DNA from 3 places in the Phyllobacterium sp. MT110 genome. Region 3 is predicted to be linked to each of the others. Evidence: riboswitches for the same ligand, from Rfam matches in the RefSeq annotation. Region 3 holds a riboswitch; each other region holds the start of a gene.
What was found. Region 3 has a riboswitch for cobalamin ahead of bluB (5,6-dimethylbenzimidazole synthase). Riboswitches for the same ligand answer to the same signal wherever they lie in the genome.

Region 1 (7,880 bases), 170 kb from region 3:
TGTGAAGCCGAATGTCACAATGTTCATGGGGGTAGTGTAACAAGCCGGATGATGAAAGATCAATGCTTTAGGCGATTTTTCTTCATTAATTCATTCACTGCGGTGCGGTTTTTCCCGGTTTTACTGGCTCTAAGCGCCGGATTTTCCCGTGAAGGAATTCCAATGGACTTTTCCCGGTCTTCCGCCGCAATCTGGGTTTCAACCGCCCGCCATCCGGCGTTTCCGGATGGCTGTTTGCCAGGCTCCAACGCACGGGAAAGCACGATGACCGACCCAACCATTGTTCCGATGATCGAGTATGAACAGGCCGATGCCGCCGTGCGGGCGGTCTATGACGACATCATGCAGACGCGCGGGACGGACTGGATCAACAATTTCTGGAAGGTGCTGGCCAATGACCCGAAACTGCTCAAGCGCACCTGGGAGAGCCTGAAGGAAGTCATGGCGCCCGGTGCGCTCGATCCGCTGGTCAAGGAGATGATCTATATCGCCGTTTCCGCCACCAACAATTGCGACTATTGCAGCTGGTCGCACACGGCCTCCGCCCGTGCCAAGGGCATGACGGATCCGCAGCTGATGGAACTTCTTGCGGTTGTCGGCATGGCCAATGAAACCAATCGGCTTGCAAACGGTTTAAAACCGCCGGTCGATGCCGCGTTCAAACCAAAAGGGTCCAAAGCATGAAATCTCCGACGAAGCGCCGTACACCCGTTCATGACATGCAGATGGCATCCATGGTCATCGCCATGCGCCTGCCGATGATGATGCTGGAGGGGATGACGGAGACGTCTTCCAGGCCGGAATCCACCCGGGCCGTGTCCGAAAAAATGGCGGCGGTGACGGACGGCGTCGTCGCGGCGCAGCTGTCGGTGATCAATTCGGCAGCGACCTTCTGGCTGGACGTGTGGAGCGGCAAGTCACCCGCCGCCATCGCCAAGGCCACCGTCGATAAAGCGACACAGGCGGCGCTCCGGCCCGGCCGCAAAACACTGCGGGCCAATTACAAGCGTTTGAGCGGCGCAGGCTGAATTAAGGCAGGTTTTCGGCTTTTCTATCCGCGCCATCGTTGATTTTGCTGGTGTTTCCGTCAGAACACCAGCAATTGCGGCAACAGGGATGCGGTTTCAGCATGGCTGCCATGCAAATTTGCACGGGTCGTTGCTGTAAATGCGACACGCCATGGCGAAAAAACGTGATCAAACTTTAGGCAAAAAGCGCATTTGAGCGGCAACAAATGTTTTTACCCTCAGGTGCCCAAATGCTTTACATCTTCAATCGCAACAATCGCGTCCACATTGCCTGGAATGCCACGGAAAAGCGCAATGCGCCATCCGGCAATGCCAGGAGCGGCATCGCGTCGGCGGTTTCCTTCATCTGGACCCGTTCGGCCGGCTGATCGTCCACGCATCGGACTATTCCGGAAACCGCTGTCCTGTCGGGGCGGCGGTTTTTCTTTGTGCTGTTCTCTGATGAAGACCCAAGTCAAAAACCGCCCTGTCCGTGAGGAACAGTGCGGTTTTTTGCCAAGTGACGCATGGCTTTCTGCCGTACAATACGCTGGCAGAAATTACAGCTCCGGTACGCAGTACCTGATCCGGAGCATGGAGCAGGGTCTTGTCCGCTCCATGCAAAGTTTTAACCGGACATCGTTACCGCGAGGTTAGCGAGAGCTTAAGCAAATCTAAATTTTGAAAATTTCCCGGCTTTTCCCGGCGCGGTCAGCCTTCACGCGTGGCCTCGCGCAGATAATTGATGATGCCGGAGAAGTCAGAACCTTCGTTCCCGGCGGCGCCGAAGGCCGCATAGATTTCTTCCGCGTGCTGGCCGAGCGGTGTCGCGGCACCGACACTTTTGGCGGCTTCCTGTGACAGCTTCAGATCCTTCAGCATCAGGGCGGCGGCAAAGCCCGGCTTGTAGCTGTTGTTGGCCGGGGATGTCGGCACGGGGCCGGGGACCGGGCAATAGGTGGTCAGCGACCAGCACTGGCCCGACGAGGTCGAGGCGACGTCGAACAGCGCCTGATGCGACAGCCCCAGTTTTTCAGCCAGCGTGAAGGCTTCGCTGACGCCGATCATGGAAATGCCAAGGATCATGTTGTTGCAGATCTTGGCGGCCTGACCGGCGCCGGGCTCGCCGCAATGGACGATGCGGCCGGCCATGGGTTTCAGGATTGGCTCGGCGACAGCAAAGGCGTCGCCGGCGCCGCCCACCATGAAGGTCAGGGTTCCCGCCGCCGCACCGCCGATGCCGCCGGAGACCGGAGCGTCGACCGAGAGCAGGCCATGGGCCTTGGCGGTCTCATGCGCCTTGCGGGCGGAATCCACATCGATGGTCGAGGAATCGATGAGCAATGCACCCGGTTTGGCTTTTCCGGCAATCTCCGCATAGACGGACAGGACGTGCTTGCCCGCGGGCAGCATGGTGATGACGACATCGGCATCCGCAACGGCGGCAAGCGCGCTTGCCGCGATGCTCACACCATTGGCTTTGGCGGTTGCCAGATTGTCCGGCAGGAGATCAAAACCCAGCACCGTATGGCCTGCCTTGACCAGATTGGCGGCCATGGGGTTGCCCATATGGCCAAGACCGATAAAAGCGACTGTCGTCATCGCAGCATTCTCCCTGATAGTGTTCTTGTGTGTCGGATGCGGTGTGGTTCAGCGGCCCATCATCGAGCGGGAAATGATCACCCGCATGATTTCATTGGTGCCTTCCAGAATCTGGTGGACGCGCAGGTCGCGCACCAGCTTTTCCACGCCGTAATCGTGCAGGTAGCCGTAGCCGCCATGAATCTGCAACGCATCATTGGCGACGTTGAAGCCGGTATCGGTGACGAAGCGCTTGGCCATGGCCGACCATTTCGACGCATCATGCGCCTTGCGGTCGAGTTTTGACGCGGCGGTGTAAAGCAGGACGCGGGCGGCAGACAGTTCCGTTTCCATATCCGCCAGCTTGAACTGCAGCGCCTGGAACTGGTTGATCGCCTTGCCGAACGCCTTGCGCTCGGACGCATAGCCGACCGCCTTGTCGAGGGCGGATTGGGCACCGCCGAGCGAGCAGGCGGCAATGTTGAGGCGTCCGCCATCGAGCCCGCCCATGGCGATCTTGAAGCCATCGCCTTCCGCCCCGAGGCGGTTTTCCACGGGAACGCGGCAATTGTCGAAAATCACCTGCCGGGTGGACTGGGCATTCCAGCCCATCTTGTGTTCATTGGCACCGAAGGACAGGCCGGGCGCATCCTTCGGGATGATCAGGGTCGAAATGCCCTTGGGGCCATCCTCGCCGGTACGCACCATGGTGACGTAAAGGTCGGTATCGCCGGCACCTGATATGAACTGCTTGGCGCCGTTGAGGACATAGTGGTCGCCGTCCCGCACCGCGCGGGTCTTGAGCGCTGCGGCATCCGAGCCGGAATTGGGCTCGGTCAGGCAATAGCTCGCCAGCCATTCCATCGAGGTCAGCTGCGGCACGAAGCGCTGGCGCTGTTCGTCATTGCCGTAAAGATCGATCATCCATGTCGCCATGTTGTGGATCGAGATGAAGGCGGAGAAGGCCGGGCAGGCGGCAGACAGGGCTTCGAAGATCAGCACCGCATCAAGGCGTTTCAATCCCGAACCGCCGAATTCTTCCTTGGTGTAGATGCCGCCCATGCCGAGCGGGCCGGTCTCGCGAATCACATCGGCGGGAAAATGCTTGTCCCGGTCCCAGGCCAGCGCGTTCGGCGCCACGCGGTCCGCCGCGAAGGCGCGCGCCATGTCCTGAATCGCCAGCTGATCCTCATTGAGTTCGAACTGGCCGGACGCCGTATCAACGACCGCATCCATGATAACCTCCCTGTATTCCTCTTGATTTCCACTCTATCGCAAGCGCGGGGCCGCGCAACGATTCAGATAGGTTTTGCCGGGGGCTAGGAAGAGAAAGACATATCCGCTACTCAAAGCCCATGACGCACGCAATCATGTTGCAGGGAACAGGGTCAGATGTTGGTAAATCCGTCCTGGTGGCCGGACTTTGCCGGCTTGCGCGCAACCGCGGATTGACGGTTCGGCCGTTCAAACCGCAGAACATGTCGAACAATGCGGCGGTCAGCGACGATGGCGGCGAGATCGGGCGGGCGCAGTGGCTGCAGGCCGTCGCCTGCGGCGTACCATCCTCGGTACATATGAACCCGGTGCTCTTGAAACCGCAATCGGAGACCGGCAGCCAGATCATCGTGCAGGGCAAAGTCTGGGGCCAGGCCAAGGGGCGCGACTACCAGACATTCAAGGCGCAGCTGCTCGACGCGGTCATGGCGTCGTGGGACATCGTCCGTGAGGGCGCCGATCTGGTCATCGTCGAGGGGGCGGGATCTCCTGCCGAAATCAACCTGCGGGCGGGCGATATCGCCAATATGGGCTTTGCCATCCGCGCCAATGTGCCTGTCGTTCTGGTCGGCGACATCGATCGCGGCGGGGTGATCGCCTCGCTCGTGGGCACCCATGCGATCCTGCAGCGGGAAGACCGCGAGATGATCGCCGGCTATATCATCAACAAGTTTCGCGGCGACGTCTCGCTGTTCGATGACGGCCTGAAAGCCATAACGCAGTTCACCGGCTGGCCGTCTTTCGGCGTGGTGCCATGGCTGAAGGACGCGGCGCGGCTGCCGGCCGAGGATTCCGTCGTGCTGGAGCGTCTGGTGAAGGGCGAGGGCCGGGCGCTGAAGATCGCCGTGCCGGTGCTCGACCGCATCGCCAATTTCGATGATCTCGACCCGCTGATGGCCGAACCGCAGGTGGATGTGGTGATGGTGCGCAGCGGAGAGCGGCTGCCTGCCGATGCGGGGCTGGTCATCATTCCGGGGTCCAAATCCACCATCGGCGACCTCCTGCGCTTCCGCGAGAACGGCTGGGACAGGGATCTCGACCTGCACCGGCGGCGCGGCGGCCATATCATCGGCATATGCGGCGGTTTCCAGATGCTCGGCCGGACCGTACGCGATCCCGACGGCATCGAGGGCAGCGTGACGGAGACGGCAGGGCTCGGGCATCTCGATATCGATACGGTGATGGAGCCGGAAAAGACCGTGCGCAACGTGGCGGCGCAGTCGCTGCCGTTCGACCTGCCGCTTGATGGCTACGAGATTCATCTGGGCCGGACGACCGGCCCGGACTGTTCGCGCCCGGCCGTGCGCATCAATGGCGTCAACGACGGCGCCATATCGGCGGACGGCAAGGTTTTCGGCACCTATCTGCACGGGCTTTTCGGGGCGGACCGGTTTCGCGCCGCGCTGCTGGGCACGATGGGCATTGCCGCTGAAGCATTCGACTACAAGGCCGGGGTGGACGCCGCGCTGGACAGTATCGCCGCCGAGCTTGAAACAGTGCTGGATGTGGATGCGCTGCTTGCATGTGCTGCGGTGCGTGGTTCGACAAGCTCACCATGAGGGGATGGGTGGGCTGCAATGCTAATCGCGGAGATTGCAGAACATATCCCCTGCAATCCTCCACCTCCCTCATGGTGAGCTTGTCGAACCACCCACTACTCCCTGAGCAAACCGCGCGGATTCCATTGACATTTCCCGTGGGGGGTGAATAACGTCCCAGCCATGATTGGTTCCCATATTGGCCAAAGGCCAAGGGATCAAAAGGGAATGCGACGGTTGTACCCTCAAGGGCGACCCCACCGCAGCCGACCCCGCGACTGTAGAGCGGCGAGGATCAATGCAAAGCCTGACGCATATGCAGAAGGCAGCCACTGGGAAACCGGGAAGGCGGCATTCATCCTGTGACCCGCGAGCCAGGAGACCTGCCAGTCATAGAGCGTTTCCCAGGAAGCGCTCGGGGCAATCCTGCCCAAGAACCGAAGGGTCGTGTCCCTTCAGGCCCAGCACGGAGGTTGTTATGGCTGCTCGCATTGTATACGCGCTCGTTTCCCCGCCCGCATTCCGCTTGATCGTACCTGACGGATCATCGCGATTGCAGTGACGGCGATGCCCCAGCTGAATCACGGCGTGACCTTCATTCTCGGCGGTGCCCGCTCGGGCAAGTCCAGCTTTGCCGAAGGCCTGATCATGGCTTCCGGCCTTGACCCCGTTTATCTCGCAACCGGCAGGTCCTGGGATGAGGAAATGTCAGTCCGCATCGACCTGCACAAGGCGCAGCGCGGTTCATCCTGGCACACCATCGAAGAGCCGCTCGATCTCGTGGACACCCTGCAGGGGGTTGCAGCCGCGGACAAGGCGATCCTTGTCGATTGCCTGACGCTCTGGCTGACCAATCTGATGATGGCCGAGCGCGATATCACCGCCGAGACACGGCAGCTCGTGCAAGTGCTGCCGAAACTTCCGGGCTCGATCGTTCTGGTTTCGAACGAAGTGGGTCTCGGCATTGTACCGGAGAACCGCATGGCGCGCGATTTTCGCGACCATGCCGGACGTCTCCATCAGGCCGTGGCGCAGGCCGCGGCAACAGTCTATTTCGTGGCAGCCGGGCTGCCGCTCACCATGAAGGGATAGGAATATGCAGGGTCAGAAGATTCCAGCAACGGTCATCACCGGTTTTCTCGGTTCGGGCAAAACCACGATGATCCGCAATCTGCTCGAAAATGCCAATGGCAAGCGCATCGCGCTCATCATCAACGAGTTCGGCGATCTCGGTGTCGATGGCGGCCTGCTGAAGGGCTGCGGCATCGAAGCCTGCCGGGACGAGGATGTAATCGAGCTGAACAATGGCTGCATCTGCTGCACCGTGGCCGATGATTTCATCCCGACCATGACCAAGCTGCTCGACCGTCCCGACCGTCCGGATCATATCGTCATCGAGACCTCGGGCCTCGCGCTGCCGCAGCCGCTGGTTGCTGCCTTCAACTGGCCGGAGATCAAGACGCAGGTGACGGTTGACGGTGTCGTCACCGTGATCGATGCTTCCGCCGTGTCCGAGGGCCGCTTTGCCGATGACCACGACAAGGTCGACGCCCAGCGCATCCAGGACGAATCGCTCGACCATGACAGCCCGCTTGAAGAACTGTTCGAGGACCAGATCCGTGCCGCCGACCTGATCGTGCTGAACAAGAGCGACCTGATCAGCGACAAGCAGCTCGACGGCGTGCGCGGCGATGTGCAGAGCCGCTCGTCGCGCTCGCTCAACATGGTATCGGCCAGCTTCGGCAAGCTCAGCAATGAACTGCTGCTCGGTCTCGGCGTCGGCACCGAAGAGGACATTGCCAACCGCAAGTCGCACCATGAAATGGACCATGAAGCGGGCGAAGAACACGACCATGACGAGTTCGAGAGCTTTGTTGTCGGGCTTGGTCCGGTGGCCGAACCCAAAAACTTTGTCGAGAAGCTGAAGGCCGTCATTGCCGATCATGACATCCTGCGCCTGAAAGGCTTTGCCGATGTTCCCGGCAAGCCGATGCGGCTGGTGGTGCAGGCCGTCGGCACGCGCATCGAGCATTACTTCGACCGCGCGTGGAACCCGGGCGAGGAACGGCAGACCCGTCTCGTCGTCATCGGACTGCACGATATCGACAATGACGCCATCACATCGGCGGTCACCGCCGCTGCCGCTGCCTGACGATAGGATATTGAATGCATCTCCTGCTTGCCCAGAAAGGCACCATCGCTGAAGGCACCGAGGCCATCGACCTCGGCCAGACGCCGGGAGATGTGCTGTTCCTGTCCGCCGCCGATACGGAACTGGCGAGCCTTGCCGCCGCACGGCGGCAGGGCGACGGTGCAGTTTCGCTGCGCCTTGCCAATATGATGAGCCTGTCGCACCCGATGTCCGTCGATGCCTATGTCGAGCGGACAGCGCGCCATGCCAGGCTGATCGTCGTCCGGGTGATCGGCGGCGAGAGCTACTGGCCCTATGGCCTCGAAGCGCTGCATGCCTGCGCCGTCA
Region 2 (7,880 bases), 840 kb from region 3:
ACGTCGATGTCCAACGAGGACATCACTATCGCTCAGGCGGTGGAACTCAACATGCAGCGCTACTTCCTCTCCTATGGCGATGATCTGCCGCCGGTCGGGCTCTACCAGCGCGTGCTGGAGGAAGTGGAATACCCGCTCATCCTCTCATGCCTGACCGCTACCCATGGCAACCAGATCAAAGCAGCGGAACTGCTCGGGCTCAACCGCAACACGCTGCGCAAGAAAATCCGCGAGCTGGGTGTGAACATCTACAAGAACACCAAGAACGATCTGGGCCGTTGATTCATCAGTTCGCTGATTGAGCGGCGGATTTAAATGTTGGTTTTCCCAGAGCTTGCTATTTTGTACAAACGGGATCGTACGCGTGTACGATCCCGTTTTTGCATTTATTCAGCCTTGAATGTCTGATCAACTGAAAGCTCTACTCTTTCATCGCAGGCCATTGTGGCGAAGTATCGTCCTATGCGCTTGCCATCACTTTTAACGTAAACCGTGACTTCCCAGCCGCGGATGCCAGAATTGTATCCAAAATCCTCATCCAGTTCGAGATCATCGTACTGAAAGCCATTTTTTGCAATTTTAGTGACGTAAGAAAGTATGCCGTACTTAACTGTTGCGGTTGGCATCTCCGGGCATTGCGTTGTTCTGTCCCTGAGCAATGGGATGCCATAGACGACAAATACGGCAAACAAGAACACCACCGCCACGATGGTCCCCGTTACGCCCAGGACCCATTTCAATAGTTTCCGCATCAATGCCCCTCCCAGGAGATGGGAATGGAGCCTGGCATTGATATGTCATAGTTCGTGCCCGGCAAGAGATTTACTGTTCTTGTGAACAACTCTTGCATCATCCTGTGGTGCGTGAATCATACGTGTCGTTCCACGCGCGAACTTCCCCCTGTCTACTCCCCGCCCAACCGGTGAATGAATTGCCGGGACTACTGTCTTCCCAAGCTTTAATGATGATTGGTTTCAAGACTATCGTTTCAGGCATGCTCAAATCTCCTTGTTAAAAATAAAATCATCAAAATGAAAATCCACTTCGCCAATTCATACGGGACAGACGCAAAAAACAAAGGACGTCATCACGTTTGAATCAGGCCGGGAGAATGGGATTCTGCGTATTAAATGCTCTAAATATCACACATTATTGATAAATATGATTATAATAGTCAAGAAATAAATGCGGCGCGTTGTTGATGACTTCCTTTGTGGGGAAGAATGCCGGCCGAGGCGATCGGCGGGCTTCCGTGAATCCGGTTGAAATCGGTTCTATCCTCGCTCCGCATTTCCAGAAAATAGCCGCAATCGCACGCCGCACCACGGATAGCAAGTGGTCTTTGCCCGTTATCGATCGTATAATTATCTGACTAACTATACTTCCTGCTTGAGCCATCAAGCCCAGCACGGCCACTTGATCCTAGAGCGGCCCCTTGAACACGAAGAATGCGCCGCCGCAGATCATGGCGAAGCCGACGAGGTGGTTGATCGTGATTTTTTCACCAAGATACATCACTGAAAACCCGGCAAAGACCAGAAGCGTGATCACTTCCTGGATGGTCTTCAACTGGGCGGCCGAATAGATCTCGTGACCGTAGCGGTTCGCCGGTACCGCAAGGCAGTATTCGGCAAAGGCGATCATCCAGCTGATGAAGATGACCAGGAAAAGCGGCCGGTCCGCGAATTTGAGATGGCCATACCAGGCAAATGTCATGAAAACATTTGAGCCGAGCAGCAGCAGGATGGGGCGGATATAATCAAAGGAGGGCATGAAGTGTCCTTGGTTCTCAGCGTCTTTGGGCAGGGAATGCAGTAACGTTCAAACGGTCAAAACGATCTGGACAGCAGGCTTACGTCAAGTCGCGCACAGCGGAAAGGGCGATCTGGGGTTTGGCGGCAAGACATGCGCGGTGTGACCTAAAGGCCATAGCCTTGATCAGGCGTTGACGGGCTGTCGTGGCGGGCGTGTCAGACGGATGAGGGCAAAAACCGCCGAAGCAAGCAGCATCGCGAATCCCAGGAAGGAAAACAGGCTGGTCAGGTGTCCAGGCACATCGCCCCAACGCGGTCTGATGATGTCAGCCGTGTTGTAGGGATCGCCGCTATACTGGCACATGACGAAAGAGCCGCCATTGTGCACAAGTGTGGCATCGAGATCGGAGACCAGGGTACTGACGGCGTCCCGGTGTTCAGGCATGTCACGCATATACACAAGCACAGCCTTCGTCGCAGCAAGATAGGCGTGCGAACAGGCATTGAACGGGCTTTGCTCATCCGCAATGCTGCCGGGGACAATGCCCCAGAGACAATAGCTGTATTGGATATTGGTGTAGTTCAGCAGCCGCCGGAATTTCTCATCGGTGCGGGTCATGCGGGCCGCCAGATCGAGGATCGGCTTGCGGTAGTCGGCGATAACCGCCATTTCACCATGGGACAGGCTTGGAATGGAAATGCCCGACGTATCGGTACCGGCGCTGCTGCGGTGCGCCCATCCGCTTGCGGTTTGCAGCATGAACAGGCATGCGACCAGAGCCAGAAGCCAGCCTGCCGGGCATCCCATGGGGATATCGAAGCGTTGCGGTCTCATGACAGTCCCATCGGCAGCGGAAGCCTGAACGCCCGCGGGCGTTCAGAAATGGCGCGACTGCGCTCAGCGTGCCGCATGCAGGCGATAGCGCGGACGCTGTCCGGCCAGAACCCGTTCAGCCAAAGCGCCGAAGAGCAGACCAAGCGTTGTCCAGACGATCACATGGATGCCCAGCGATGCGACGCGGAAATTCCAGAGAACGGTCGGTGAGAACTGTTCGGGAACTTCATTGATGGCGGGAAGCGCGTATTGCACCAGCGCAATGAACACGACATAGGCTGCACCGGCCATCAATGTCGCGTTCCATGCGCCGTGCTGGGCATAAAGGCGCTTTGCCAGACCCACAGCCGCCGCAAGGGCACCGAGCGAAACCACCAGCATGACGAAGAACAGTTCCGTTCTGGCCCCGATGGTATCCGGGCTGCCAACCGCAGGCGGATTCATCGGGTACTTGATGCAGGGAACGAGAACAATTGCCACAAAACCTGCGAGCGCCAGCAGGGCCGCCGTACTACGCGGGCTGAGGGAACTGACCCGGCCATGCACGAAGGCAAAGACCAGGGAGAACAATCCGCCAAGTGCGGCACTGTAGACGACAATGCCGGTAAACAGGCCGATGCCGGCCTGTGTCGCCCGTGTGACAAGCTCCGGTTCAGCCGCTGCGCCGGCCGCCTGGCTCATCTTTTCCTCGAAGGCAATGGCATGATCAACCTGCGGTTCGCCGAATACCCGGGCAAACCCGAACGCCAACAACCCGGCGATGACCCCTGCGATCATGCCGCGGATCAAAAGATCTCTTGTCATTGTTTCGTTTCCTCAGTGGCAGGGAAAACCGAGGAGATGGCGGCCGTCATGAACGAATTCGTGCACATACATGCCCGAGAAGAGCGACATCGCACCTTCTTCCGCACCAATGAAATAGATTGCGAGCAGCATGATCAGCCCGCCGAAAATGGCCCAGGGCAAGACTTCGCCAAGAGGAATGGGCGTGACGCCTGCTGACGGCGTAAGAGCGATATCGGACATGAATTTTCTCCCAGAATGACGCGTTCACTAACGGAATAAATGATGTTGCGGCCAGGGTCTGGCTTTCAATCAGTGAAAAAGGACTGATTAATTACAGTGGCGCGACCGCTCCGGAATTTCACCGGCTTCCAAACTCGCAACAGCACGGTTATATCTGTGCGCGCCGCAGACTGTCAATGAACGGTCTGCAGGCTGTTTACGGTTTTCTCCTGAGGGTTTTGAGGGATATTTTGGCCAGAGCCACGCGGTTGACCCTTGTTTGCCATGGCGCCACACCGGCGGTCCGCACAGGTGCTTTCCCCGCCGACGAAGCGCTTGAACCCGGGGAAGCCCAAAACCTGCAGGCCATTGCCGGGCATTTGCGCCGCGCGCACCATGTTTTGACCAGTCCGGCGCTGCGCGCCCGGCAAACCGCCGATGCCCTGGGTCTGGAATCCGTTGTCGATGCGGCGTTGGCGGATATCGATTACGGGAAATGGGCGGGGAGGACACTCGCCGCTGTCCACGAAGCTCACCCGGACGATGTGACGGACTGGATGAACAATCCCGCCTCGGCCCCGCATGGCGGCGAATCCATCCATGATTTTCTCGTCAGGATTGCAGATTGGATGAGCGCGCATATGCATGATGGCGGTCACACAGTCGTGGTAACACACGCTTCCGTCATTCGCGCCGCTGTTCTGAGCGTGTTGCAGGCACCGGATTCCGCATTCTGGCGCATCGATGTCGAGCCGCGCAGCTGTACGGAAATGAGCAGCGACGGCCGCCGGTGGATGCTACGCGCTGCCGCCTGCGTGCCGTCGCGCCCCACAGGGATTCTGCCATGATCCCGGCAAAAATCAGGCTTAGCTTTCGCCGCGCGGTCGCACCCTTTCTCCGGATCCGTCAAATCCGCCCGCTCACAGGAGTTCTCATGTCACGGCTCATTCGTATTTTTGCTGTCGCAACGGTCCTTAATGCCGGCCTGTTGGGGCAGGTATTGGCGCACGCCCATCTTGAATCGGCAGTTCCGGCCGAAAACGCCATCATGAAGGTCTCGCCCGTCGAGATCGATCTGACGTTTTCCGAGGGTTTGAACCTGAAATTCTCAGGTGCAACGATCACCGGCCCGGGCAAGGCGACCATATCGACGGGGCAGGCCAAACTGTCGATCAACAACCACAAGACACTGGTCATTCCGCTGTCGGCACCCCTCGCGTCGGGGGAATATACCGTGAACTGGACCGCACTTTCCACCGACGGTCACAAGACCAAGGGCAGCTATACATTCACCGTCAAACCCTGATGGGGTTGGAGACCACGCTTGTTCTGTGCAGGTTCGTGCACAATACGTCCACGATGTTCCTGTGGGGCGCGTTTGCCTACCTCGCACTGCTTGTGCCCAAACCCCTGGCGCTGGAGATCGGGGAGCGCCTGCGTCCTGCGAGCGGGATCGCGGTCTTTCTGGCTATCGGAACGATCTTTGCCGCGCTGCCGCTGCAGGCTGGAATGATCGGGCAGGGCTGGAGCGATGCCGTCGATCTCGGAACCATCCGGGACGTGCTGCTTGAGACAAGTGTCGGCCGCGGCTGGGCGATACAGGTCGCGGCGGCGCTGCTTTTGTTGCCCGCATTGGCTCTGTCGCCACCCCGCGCGCGCATCGCTCTTGCCATGGCTTCGGGGCTGCTCCTGGCAAGCCTGGCATTTTCCGGCCATGCCACAATGCGGGAGGGTTGGATCGGCGCGGCCCACCGTTTCAACGATATGGTGCATGTGCTCTCGGGCGGCGCGTGGATCGGAGCGCTGATACCGGTCGTGCTGATCCTTGGCCGGTTGCGCCAGGTGGAATGGCGTGGGGCCGCGCGAACGGCGCTCATGCGGTTTTCGTCGGCCGGTCATGCGGCCGTCGCATTGGTGATCGCATCCGGCGTGGTCAATACCACGCTTGTCCTTCGACGTCTGCCGGCTGATTGGACATCCCCCTATCAGGCCTTGCTGGTGCTGAAGATCATTCTGGTTGTGGTGCTGACCGGACTGGCCCTGATCAACCGGTATGTTTTCGTGCCGCGCATGCGCACCAGCGAGGCAGGTTCCATACGCGCCATACGGCTCGGAACCCTGACGGAGATCGCACTGGGCATTGTCGTGCTCGGGCTGGTTGCCTGGTTTGGCATGCTCGAACCCGTCTAGGTCGAAAAGTGTGAGGGGCATGTCACGTTCGATTGGGCTGTCTCGTCTTGGTGGCGCAAGACGAATTGCAGGCAATGACAGGAGACAGACACATGATCAGGAAAATCTTTCTCGCAGGCGCCAGCGGCGCGGTTGGCAGGCGGCTTGCACCGCTGTTGGTGGAGGCCGGATATGTGGTGACCGGCACCACGCGAAGCGCCGAGAAGGCCGCTTCCTTGCGCCAGATCGGGGTTGAGCCGGCCATTGTCGATGTTTTTGACGCCGAAAAACTCAAATCCGTTGTTGCTGAGGCCGAGCCCGATGTGATCATACATCAGCTCACGGATTTGCCGCATGGTGTCAGTCCAGCGGCGATGAAGGATTTCATCAGCCGCAATGCCCGCATCCGCAGCGAGGGAACCGCCAATCTCGTACAGGCGGCAAAAGCCGCGGGTGTCGGGCGTATCATCGCGCAGAGTATCGCCTGGGCCTACGCGCCGAAACCCGGTGTGTTCATCGAGACGGATCCGCTTGATCTGCACGCGGAAGAACCCCGTGCAACGACTGTCGCCGGTGTCGCGGCCATGGAACAGGCTGTGTTGAACGAGCCCGGCATGGAGGGCATTGTCCTGCGCTACGGCTTTTTCTACGGGCCGGGGACCGGCGTCGACATGCCGGCCAATCCGGATTTGCGCGTCCATGTCGATGCGGCCGCCAGCGCAGCACTCAAGGCTATCGAGCGCGGAGCAAGCGGTGCCTACAATGTTACCGAGACGGACGTTGTCGCCAACAGCGGGAAAGCCCGCCATGCGCTCGGTTGGGACGCCGCATTTCGCATTGACCGCCGCCCATAGACCCTCGCGATGACAGGCGCGAGGCGAATCGACAGACCGCCTCCCACAGAGTTGGGAGACGGGCAAAGCGCAATCTGGTTCTAGCACAGGTGGCAGAACCGGAATCCGGTGCCCGTTTTGACGGGAGTTTTAACCGTGCTTTCGTTTCAGCATGGGGTGCCATGCCCTATGCTGTGGCCAATCGTCAAAGAATGGCCCATGAAAAACGTGTCCGACCTGAACAGCAAATCTGCCGGCCGCGCCGGCAAGAATACGTTGGAAGAGCAGAGCAGGCAGGCTTTGCTCTCCAGCGCAGCCGGGCGTTCATCGAAAGCGGTAAAGCGCACAATGAGCCAGTATTTCAAGAGCTTGTCGGATGTTGATGCGGCCAGACATCACGTGGAGAAGGCCAGGCGCACCGCCGATGACAGCTTGAACCGGGCTAAAGCTGCACCAAAACCGCATGAAATCACCAACCCGGCCTTTGTTGCGCTGTTCGAGGCGCACCAGCATGATCGGGAGGTGCTTTTTGCCGCCATGCGCGCGCTTGACCGGGCTCAGGAAGTGCTGCAATCAGAGGCAGAAAAGACGGCATTTTTTGCCAGGGATGACGATCAGCCACGCTGAAAGTTGCAATCTATAGGTGAATAAACACACCACAAGATTGTATTTTACAGACTTTTGCTTTCCGCCGGCCTATCAATCCGCTGTTCGATGTCATCAACAACGGAAAATCTGCGTGAAAAAACTCATTTCCCTGATCATGGCGGCAAGTTTTGCCTGCTTCGCTTTTTCAGCAGCAGCGCGGGCGGACAATGCCGCGACCGAGCTGTTCCAGAAATATCTTGCCAATGGCCGTATCGGCGAGGCCGATGAGCAACTGCTGGCCTTGGCGGCGAAAGCGACGAACAATGCCGATGCGCAGCTGGGCCTGGGCCTTGTGCGCACCGCCCGCGCGTTCGAAAAGCTGGCGCAATCGCTTTTCAAACATGGATTTGGTTCGAAATCGGATGGCTATGAATTGTATCTGGGGCTGGGCGCCAGCCAAATCGCCAGAAACGGCAATCCGGAACCCATCACCTATGAGCAATTCCGCGGTATTCTCGCAACGTTCATTGCCGATCTCGATTCTGCCGACAAGGCACTTGCCGCCGTTGGCGACAAGCCGGCAAAGTTGAAGGTCGATCTTTCTGTTGCCCGGTTTGACTGGAACGGCGATGGCAAGGTTGGGCCGGAAGACCATATCGGCCGTGCCATTTCGGATACCAATGAAAACGGCGATCC
Region 3 (7,880 bases):
TCGGTCGGGGGGAAGACCCCGCCCTTCGCATCTCTCCTCGCATCTTCTTGCCGTTTCAGGCGCCATTTCGATCATATTAATGGGTCCTGACCCTAGTCCCCCCGGTGTTCGGTGGGAGCCATTGTTTCCAGCGAAGCAAAACCCTCCGGCCGCTCGCCCTCGTCGAACGGTGTTTCCACCTCGACGAACGTATCGGGGTAGAAACCGTTGAAACGGGTGCGCAGCGACAGGGAATAGGCGCCGATATTGCCGATTTCGATCCAGTCGCCGGTGGCGACCGTCTCCGGCAGCCAGAACGGCCGTGACAGGATGTCGACGGAATCGCAGGTCGCGCCGCAGACGCGGAACGGCACGATCTCCCGGACATTGCCGCTGCGATGCTTGTGCGCGGGGTCGGGTATGAACCGCGCCGGCAGGGTGATCTTGCCGGTCCACGAATCCGACAGCGACGCCCAGATACCGTCATTGATGTAAAGCCGCCTGCCCTTGCGCAGGAGCACGCGCACGATCAGCGAGAAGGCACGCGCCACGATCACCCGGCCCGGTTCCGCCACCAGCGGCAGATCGTCAAACCCCCATTCCTTGATGTCGCCGCGCAGGCGCGACATCAATTGCCCGAGCGACGGCATCTCCACATGCTTGCGCTTGGGATCATGGCCGTATTCGGCCGGAAAACCGCCGCCGACATCGAGCCCGGCCAGCGGCACGCCCGCACGGTTGCGCACCCAGTCGGCTGACCGCAGGGCGCGTTCATAGGTATCGGGATCCTCGATCTGACTGCCGACATGGAAGCAGATGCCGACCTTGTAGCCGATCTTGTGCAGCCGCTGCAGAAGCTCGACCGCGTGGGCTGGAGTTGCACCGAATTTCTTGGACAGCTCGTAGGCCGCGTGGCCCTTGGTCTGCAGCCGCACGTAAAGGGTGATGCTGCCCGGATCGATATCGAGCGCACGCACGATGCGCGTTATCTTGGCGATCTCGTCCTCGTGGTCGACGGCAAGGATGCGGATGCCATAGGTTTCAAGCGCAAGACGGATATCCGACTGGGCCTTGATGGGATGCATATAGAGCATATGCGCATTCGGAGCGACCTTGCGTACCGCGGCGAACTCGCCCGGCGATGCCACATCGAATGTGTTGATGCCGTTGCGCGCCAGCGTTTCCAGGACCAGATTTTCGCCATTGGTCTTGACCGCATAGGCAGTCTCGCCGGGAAACATCTGCATGAACTGGTGCGCGTCTTCGACCAGCACATCCGGCCGAAAGCAATAGACGGGTTGATCGGGCCGCAGGGTAAGTGCTGCATCGCGGGCCGTGGCGAATCGTTGCATCTTGATCTTCTGCTCCATGCATAACTCTTAGCAAGAGCAGATGACGGACGAAAGTCGCTTTCTCCATGCAAGAAACGGGTGGCAATTTACCGGCGCGCGCCTAGAAATATCCGGTGCAGATCCGAATCGGGGGATTATCCGTGGCCGTAAACCAGACAACATCAGCCAATCCGCTTGCCATGACCGGTTTTGTCTGGCTGCAACTGCTGCTGCTGGGGGCCATATGGGGCGGTTCGTTCTTCTTCGCCAAAATCGCGGTGCACGTGATCCCGCCGCTGACGCTCGTCCTGTTTCGCGTCGCCATCGCCGCCGTTGCCCTGCACATCTATCTTCTGCGCCGCGGCATCCGGTTCTGGGACTATCGCCGGCACGCCCTCGGCTTTGCCGGACTCGGGCTCCTGAACAACGTCATTCCCTTTTCGCTGCTGTTCATCGGGCAGACGGCGCTCGGTGCCGGGCTGGAATCGATCCTCAACGCCACGACACCGATCTGGACGGTGATCATCGCCACATTCCTTACCGTCGATGAGAAGATCAGCGCCAACAAGATCGCCGGCATCCTTCTCGGCGTCTTCGGCACGGTGGTGATGATCGGGCCCGGCGTGCTCTCCGGGTTGGGCGGACCGCTGTGGGCGGAAATCGCCGTGCTCACCGCCACCCTCTCCTATGCTTTCGCCAGCATTCTCGCCAAGCGGTTCAAGGGCATTCCGCCAACAGTGACGGCAACCGGCCAGATGACGGCCTCGACGCTGATCATGATCCCCGTCGTGCTTCTCTCCAGCGGCATGCCGGATTTCGCCGCACCCGATCAGGGCGTCTGGGCGGCCGTGTTCAGCCTCGGTCTGCTCTCCACCGCCTTCGCCTACATCCTGTTCTTTTCCATCGTCCGCGCCGGCGGCGCCACCAATGCCTCGCTGGTCACGCTGGTGGTTCCCGTCAGCGCGATCCTGCTTGGAACAGTTTTTCTCGGGGAGGAACTGGGTTTGAAGGATTTTGCCGGCATGGCGCTCATCGCCCTTGGCCTTCTGACCATTGACGGCAGGCTGCTCGCAGCGTTGCAAAAACCGCGAAAAAGATAGAGTTTTCAACAAATCCTAACGGGCACGGCTTGGTATTTCCCGGTCGGGATTGCGGCGCAACTGTGTCATAAATCGGTGAGAAAACACGCGCGTCGCGTTTTGGTGCAATGCAAAAATAAACCAAATTCCCGGTCATTTTATCGTGAATTGACGATTTTTCATTCCTGTAAATGTGTTTCATTTCAGAAACTTACCATTGCAGAGCAAAAAATTTCTACAGATCATGTCACACCGCGGTAACATTTCCGCTTTTTCTGTGGCAATTTTCCGCTATGCTAAGACGGTTAACTGCAGGAGACAAACAATGGGACTTACGCGTTCGATGAACGTCCTCATGATCTGTGCAGCGTTCGCATTTATCGGTGCAATGGTCGTAGGACTCATACCCTGATTGAAAAAAAGAGCGCCGTGGAGATGGTCTCTGACCGGAGAGCAACAACTGCTCAAAGGGCACCAGTTCTGTTTCTCGGATGGCGAGACAATCCACTAGGAAGGTAGCAAGACCGATGTTTTTCCATCGGGCGAAGCTGCCTGACAAAGTGGTTGTCCGCCAGCCGGAAACCCGAAGGGCCGAGTGAATTTGGCCCAATTCCATCGGGCTTTGGCGTCGCCCGATGGATATACATCGGTCTCGCCAACCCCTTCGACCTTGAACCAAATTCCCTTCGGCAGAACGGTGCCATTTGGGCATTTGTTGCTCTAAGAAGGTGACAGACAAATTTGGATGGCCCGGTTGCAGCAACCGGGCCATTTCCAATTCAACACTAGTGCGCGATATCAGGCGGCGCCGGCCAATGCCGGTTCCAGCGGCGCGCTGACAGGGCGGATGCCGATGAGATGGCAGATGGCGAAGGCAAGGTCGGCCCGGTTCATCGTGTAGAAATGGAAATCCTGAATGCCGCGCTCGACCAGATCGAGAACCTGCTCGGCAGCCACAGCCGATGAAACCAGCGCATGGGTCTGCGGATCGTTTTCCAGCCCCTCGAACCGCTCGGCCAGCCATGCGGGGATGTGAGTCCCGGCCTTCGAGCAGAAATTGGTGACCTGCGTGAAATTATGGATCGGCAGGATGCCCGGCAGGATCGGAATATAGATACCGGCGCGACGGACCTTTTCGACATAACGCTCGTAGAGATCGTTCTCGAAGAAGAACTGCGTGATCGCCCGCGTCGCGCCATTGTCGACCTTGCGCTTGAGCATGTCGATATCGGTGGCGAAATCCGGGCTCTCCGGATGCTTTTCCGGATAGGCGGAAACGGAAATGTCGAAATCGGCAAAGGCCTTCAGCCCGGCGACGAGATCGGCACCGTTTTCATAGCCGCCGGGTGTCGGCTTGTAATGGGCACCGACGCCGCCGGCCGGATCGCCGCGCAGGGCAACGAAGCGCTTCACGCCCATGGCCGCAAATTCGCGCACCACGGTATCAACCTCTTCCTTCGTCGCATCGACGCAGGTCAGGTGCGCGGCGGCGTTGACGTCCGTTTCGGTCAGGATGCGCTTGATCGTGCGGGCCGTGCGCTCGCGGGTGGAACCGCCGGCGCCGTAGGTTACCGACACGAATTCGGGATTGAGCGGCGCAAGACGCGTCACGGTTTCCCACAGGCGCTCTTCCATCACCTCGGTCTTCGGCGGGAAGAATTCAAAGGAAACCTTGATATTGGTTCCAAGGTCGGCACGGCGGGATTGGCGGAAAAAGCTCATCAGACACTCTCCGTTACGCGGGAGGTTAAAGCGGGATCAGCGATCAGCAGGCGTGGGTCGCGTGCCAACCACAGTTTGACGGTCAGTTTGTCTTTGTCTTTTGGTTCGAGTTCGATGCTGTTTTCCAGCGCCAGCCCGGCCTCGGTCAGCCAGTCACGCATCTGGTTGTCGTTGAAGCCAAGCCGTATATGCGCATGGCTGTCCCGCAGGAATTCAAGATCGTGCGGGGCGAAATCGACGATCAGCATGCGCCCGCCCGCACGCAAGGCGCGTGCGGCCTCGCGGATGGCCTCGGCAGGATTGTCGAGGAAGTGCAGCACCTGATGAACGGTCACCAGATCGAAAGACTCCCGGTCAACCGGCAGCGAATAGACATCGCCCTGGCGGACCTGCGCATTGGTGATGCCCGACCGGTCAAGATTGGAGCGGGCAATGGTCAGCATGTCGCGATTGATATCGATGCCGACACCGCGCACGTAAAGCGGGGCAAACAGTTCGAGAAGACGGCCGGTGCCGGTGCCCACGTCAAGCATCGCCTGGAACGGCGTGCGCCCGATGATCTTCGTCAGCGCGGCTTCCACCGCGCCATCCGGCACATGCAGCGAACGGATAGCGTCCCAGCTGGTGGCATTGGCACTGAAATAGGCGGCGGCCCGCTCGCGGCGCTGCAGCTTCACCGAGCCGAGCCGCTCGATATCGCGCTCCAGCAATGGATCGGACACATCAAGACGATCGAGCAGGATCCGGGCGATATCGCCAACCACCAGGGATTCAGCGAGGCGGAAATAGGCCCAGGAGCCCTCCTGATAACGGTTGATCAGATTGGCTTCGAACAGCAGCTTGAGATGGCGGGAGACGCGTGGCTGCGACTGCCCGAGGATGGAGGTCAGATCGGAAACCGTCAGATCCCCCCGGGACAACAGCGCCAGAATGCGCAGGCGGCTGGGTTCCGCCGCTGCCTTCAGCGTATCGACCATCAGGTCAAGATTGAGATCACGTTTGTCCATCAAGGTATCCTCAAAAGATATAAAGATATGTTTATGTGAGAAATACAGATTTGGCAAGTTTTGTTTTTCCGTTGACGGCAAATTTTGTCGCGTTTGAAATAGGCTGGTATATCGATCAGCGAATCGGCGGGAAGACAGTGCAATGAGTTCAGGAACCAACCGCCAAAGGGCCATCGGCAAGGCGCTGACACTGCTTTTGCCGGCCGTACCCTACTCGGATTCCGAGCCCATACGCGCCGCCGCCACGGCACCGCACATGAAAAGCCTGCCACCACCCATTGCGGTGTGGCTGGCCACAGTCGCCCATGTCCGCCATCAGCACACGGACTACGATGCGCTGCGCGACGAGGGCTATGACAAGGAGTCGGCCCGTTTCTTCGTGCTCGAGGCCATCAACCGGAAATTGACGGAATGGCGGGCGACGCGGCTGCTGGATCCGGACGAGGACGATCCGAGCTGAAATCAGCGCCTGTATCCCACTGATCTTCATAGATGAGCTGGTCCAGCGGCAACCGTTCGCGCCAGCCGCGCTTTTGCAGCTCCGGCTGATCGTAGAGCTGGTCGACATAGCCGATGCAGAGATAGGCGATGATCTCGACATGATCGGGGATGGCCAGAATGCGGCGCATGTCCCGGTCATGGTAGATGCTGACCCAGCCGACGCCGATGCCTTCCGCCCGCGCCGCCAGCCACAGGTTCTGCACGGCACAGACGGTGCTGTAGACATCCATCTGCCGGTTATGGGTGCGCCCCAGAACGACATCGCCGCCGCGTGTCCGGTCGCAGGTGATGCACAGATTGACCGGCGCCTTCACGATGCCCTCAAGCTTCAGCGAGGCGTAGAGCGCCTGGCGCTCGTCGGTGAACATGGCCTTTGCTTCTGCATTGGCGCGGGTAAAGGCCTGATGCACCTCGGCCTTGCGTGCCGCGTCGCGGATGAGAATGAAATTCCACGGCTGCATGAACCCCACCGACGGCGCGTGATGGGCGGCATCGAGCAGCCGCAGCAGCACTTCGTCGTCGACGGGCCTTGGCAGGAACTGGTCGCGCACATCGCGGCGGGTATGGATGGCTTTGTAGACGGCGGCGCGCTCGTCCGCGGAAAAATCGGCGGCGGCCACGGGACCACAGGCAGAGTCGTGCATCGTTTGCTCCCAACAATGCGAGGGTCAGATTGATCTGACCCCAGACACCTCCCCGCTGTCCGTGCGGTTTCGGCTATCCGGTCCGGCCGGTCTTCTGACTGAGGTTCACCTGAACCGCGCGCCTTCCGGGTTTCCCCGTGGCAATCTGCGCGGCCCATCCCCTATACAGCGTTGGGCACGTGCCGGATTTGCACCGGCTTCCCGATTCTCCTGCATGCAGGCACCGGACCTGCATTCCATTCGCCACAGATCGGCGAAGGACGCAAGCGTCAGCCCGGATAAATCCATTGCTCCGGCAGGCGCGCATCGATTTTTTCACCGGAATGGATGATTCCCGGCACTTCAACCCAGACGACGATGCCACGCAGCCGCTTCGACGCTTTGACGAAGTCGAGCGCCGTCGCGGTGTGATCGGGGGTTTGCGCCCGCTCGGCGATGGAGCGTCCGGCGACCTTGCACGGCGCGTTCTGCCCGTCGACCTTCAGCGTCACGCCGCCTTCGAAGAACAGCAGCGTGCGCGGCGGCAGCATGGAAAGCGAGGGAATGCCATCGACAACCATGTTGGCGCCGATCCATTCGGGTTTGACTTCCGCAAGGCCCATGGCGCCGGCAATCATTGCAAGCTCGTCGGCCGCCAGAACGGAAATATGCCGTTCGTTGCGCATCTCCGTTCCGCGCGGGTACCAGGGCTCGCGCCCGCCGGACCGGCGCGTCAGGCCGGCATGATAATCGCCGCGGATGCCTTCAAAGGTGAGATCGAGCGTGTCCGTGGCAGCGGTGACAAAACTGTCTTTCGGCGCCTGGAACAGGCCGCTCACCCGCCCGACAATCTTGCGGGCCGGAAGGATGTCCGTTCTGGTTGCGAAAAGATCTGTCATGACGGCACTCCGGTGAAATCAGCCGCATCTTAGGAAAATTGCTTGTTAAAACCAGCCAATATCACTGATGGAAACGTCAAAATTGGTGATGGGAGGGCGTTGCCGCCCTCCCGGTCGCATCAGCGTGTCAGAGGCTTGTAGCTCGGACGCTTCGGATTGACGCTGTCCGGTCCGAGACGACGGATCTTGTCGTTCTCATAGTCCTGGAAGTTGCCTTCGAACCATTCGACGTGGCTGTCGCCTTCGAAGGCCAGGATGTGCGTCGCCAGCCGGTCAAGGAACATGCGGTCGTGGCTGATGATAACGGCGCAGCCGGCGTATTTTTCCAGCGCGTCTTCCAGTGCCGCCAGCGTTTCGGTGTCAAGATCGTTGGTCGGTTCGTCGAGCAGCAGGACATTGCCGCCGGACTGCAGCATCTTGGCAAGATGCACGCGGTTGCGCTGACCGCCGGAGAGATTGCCGACCTTCTGCTGCTGGTCGCCGCCCTTGAAGTTGAACGCCGAGACATAGGCGCGCGAATTCATCTCGTTCTTGCCGATCTTGATGATTTCATTGCCGCCGGAGATTTCTTCCCAGACATTCTTCTCCGCCGCGAGATGATCGCGGCTCTGGTCGACATAACCGAGATGAACCGTTTCACCGACGCGGATCGAGCCGGAATCCGGCTTTTCCTGTCCGGTGATCATCTTGAACAGCGTGGTCTTACCCGCACCGTTCGGACCGATGATGCCGACAATGC

Region 1: linked by a shared signal. The riboswitch ahead of cobU (bifunctional adenosylcobinamide kinase/adenosylcobinamide-phosphate guanylyltransferase) and the one ahead of bluB (5,6-dimethylbenzimidazole synthase) in region 3 are both predicted to bind cobalamin.
Region 2: linked by a shared signal. The riboswitch ahead of AC1Q5O_RS05465 (CbtB domain-containing protein) and the one ahead of bluB (5,6-dimethylbenzimidazole synthase) in region 3 are both predicted to bind cobalamin.

Annotation. Positions count from the first base shown of each region.
Region 1 covers NZ_JBXAFE010000001.1:1,716,342-1,724,221, reverse strand. Annotated here, with positions in the region: gene AC1Q5O_RS08890 (carboxymuconolactone decarboxylase family protein) at 265-684, shown strand; gene AC1Q5O_RS08885 (hypothetical protein) at 681-1,028, shown strand; gene AC1Q5O_RS08880 (hypothetical protein) at 1,259-1,396, shown strand; gene mmsB (3-hydroxyisobutyrate dehydrogenase) at 1,719-2,609, opposite strand; gene AC1Q5O_RS08870 (isobutyryl-CoA dehydrogenase) at 2,658-3,824, opposite strand; gene AC1Q5O_RS08865 (cobyric acid synthase) at 3,944-5,422, shown strand; cobalamin riboswitch at 5,573-5,806, shown strand; gene cobU (bifunctional adenosylcobinamide kinase/adenosylcobinamide-phosphate guanylyltransferase) at 5,969-6,493, shown strand; gene cobW (cobalamin biosynthesis protein CobW) at 6,498-7,553, shown strand; gene cobN (cobaltochelatase subunit CobN) at 7,568-7,880, shown strand, end outside.
Region 2 covers NZ_JBXAFE010000001.1:1,046,619-1,054,498, forward strand. Annotated here, with positions in the region: gene ntrC (nitrogen regulation protein NR(I)) at 1-282, shown strand, start outside; gene AC1Q5O_RS05445 (hypothetical protein) at 387-752, opposite strand; gene AC1Q5O_RS05450 (DMT family protein) at 1,423-1,773, opposite strand; gene AC1Q5O_RS05455 (hypothetical protein) at 1,939-2,589, opposite strand; gene AC1Q5O_RS05460 (CbtA family protein) at 2,653-3,393, opposite strand; gene AC1Q5O_RS05465 (CbtB domain-containing protein) at 3,406-3,615, opposite strand; cobalamin riboswitch at 3,648-3,798, opposite strand; gene AC1Q5O_RS05470 (histidine phosphatase family protein) at 3,792-4,442, shown strand; gene copC (copper homeostasis periplasmic binding protein CopC) at 4,529-4,900, shown strand; gene copD (copper homeostasis membrane protein CopD) at 4,900-5,784, shown strand; gene AC1Q5O_RS05485 (NAD-dependent epimerase/dehydratase family protein) at 5,877-6,617, shown strand; gene AC1Q5O_RS05490 (hypothetical protein) at 6,726-7,223, shown strand; gene AC1Q5O_RS05495 (hypothetical protein) at 7,336-7,880, shown strand, end outside.
Region 3 covers NZ_JBXAFE010000001.1:1,882,416-1,890,295, forward strand. Annotated here, with positions in the region: gene AC1Q5O_RS09620 (alanine racemase) at 93-1,331, opposite strand; gene AC1Q5O_RS09625 (DMT family transporter) at 1,511-2,410, shown strand; gene metF (methylenetetrahydrofolate reductase [NAD(P)H]) at 3,188-4,111, opposite strand; gene AC1Q5O_RS09635 (ArsR/SmtB family transcription factor) at 4,111-5,118, opposite strand; gene AC1Q5O_RS09640 (DUF2293 domain-containing protein) at 5,261-5,578, shown strand; gene bluB (5,6-dimethylbenzimidazole synthase) at 5,511-6,263, opposite strand; cobalamin riboswitch at 6,331-6,506, opposite strand; gene AC1Q5O_RS09650 (MOSC domain-containing protein) at 6,533-7,141, opposite strand; gene ettA (energy-dependent translational throttle protein EttA) at 7,261-7,880, opposite strand, start outside.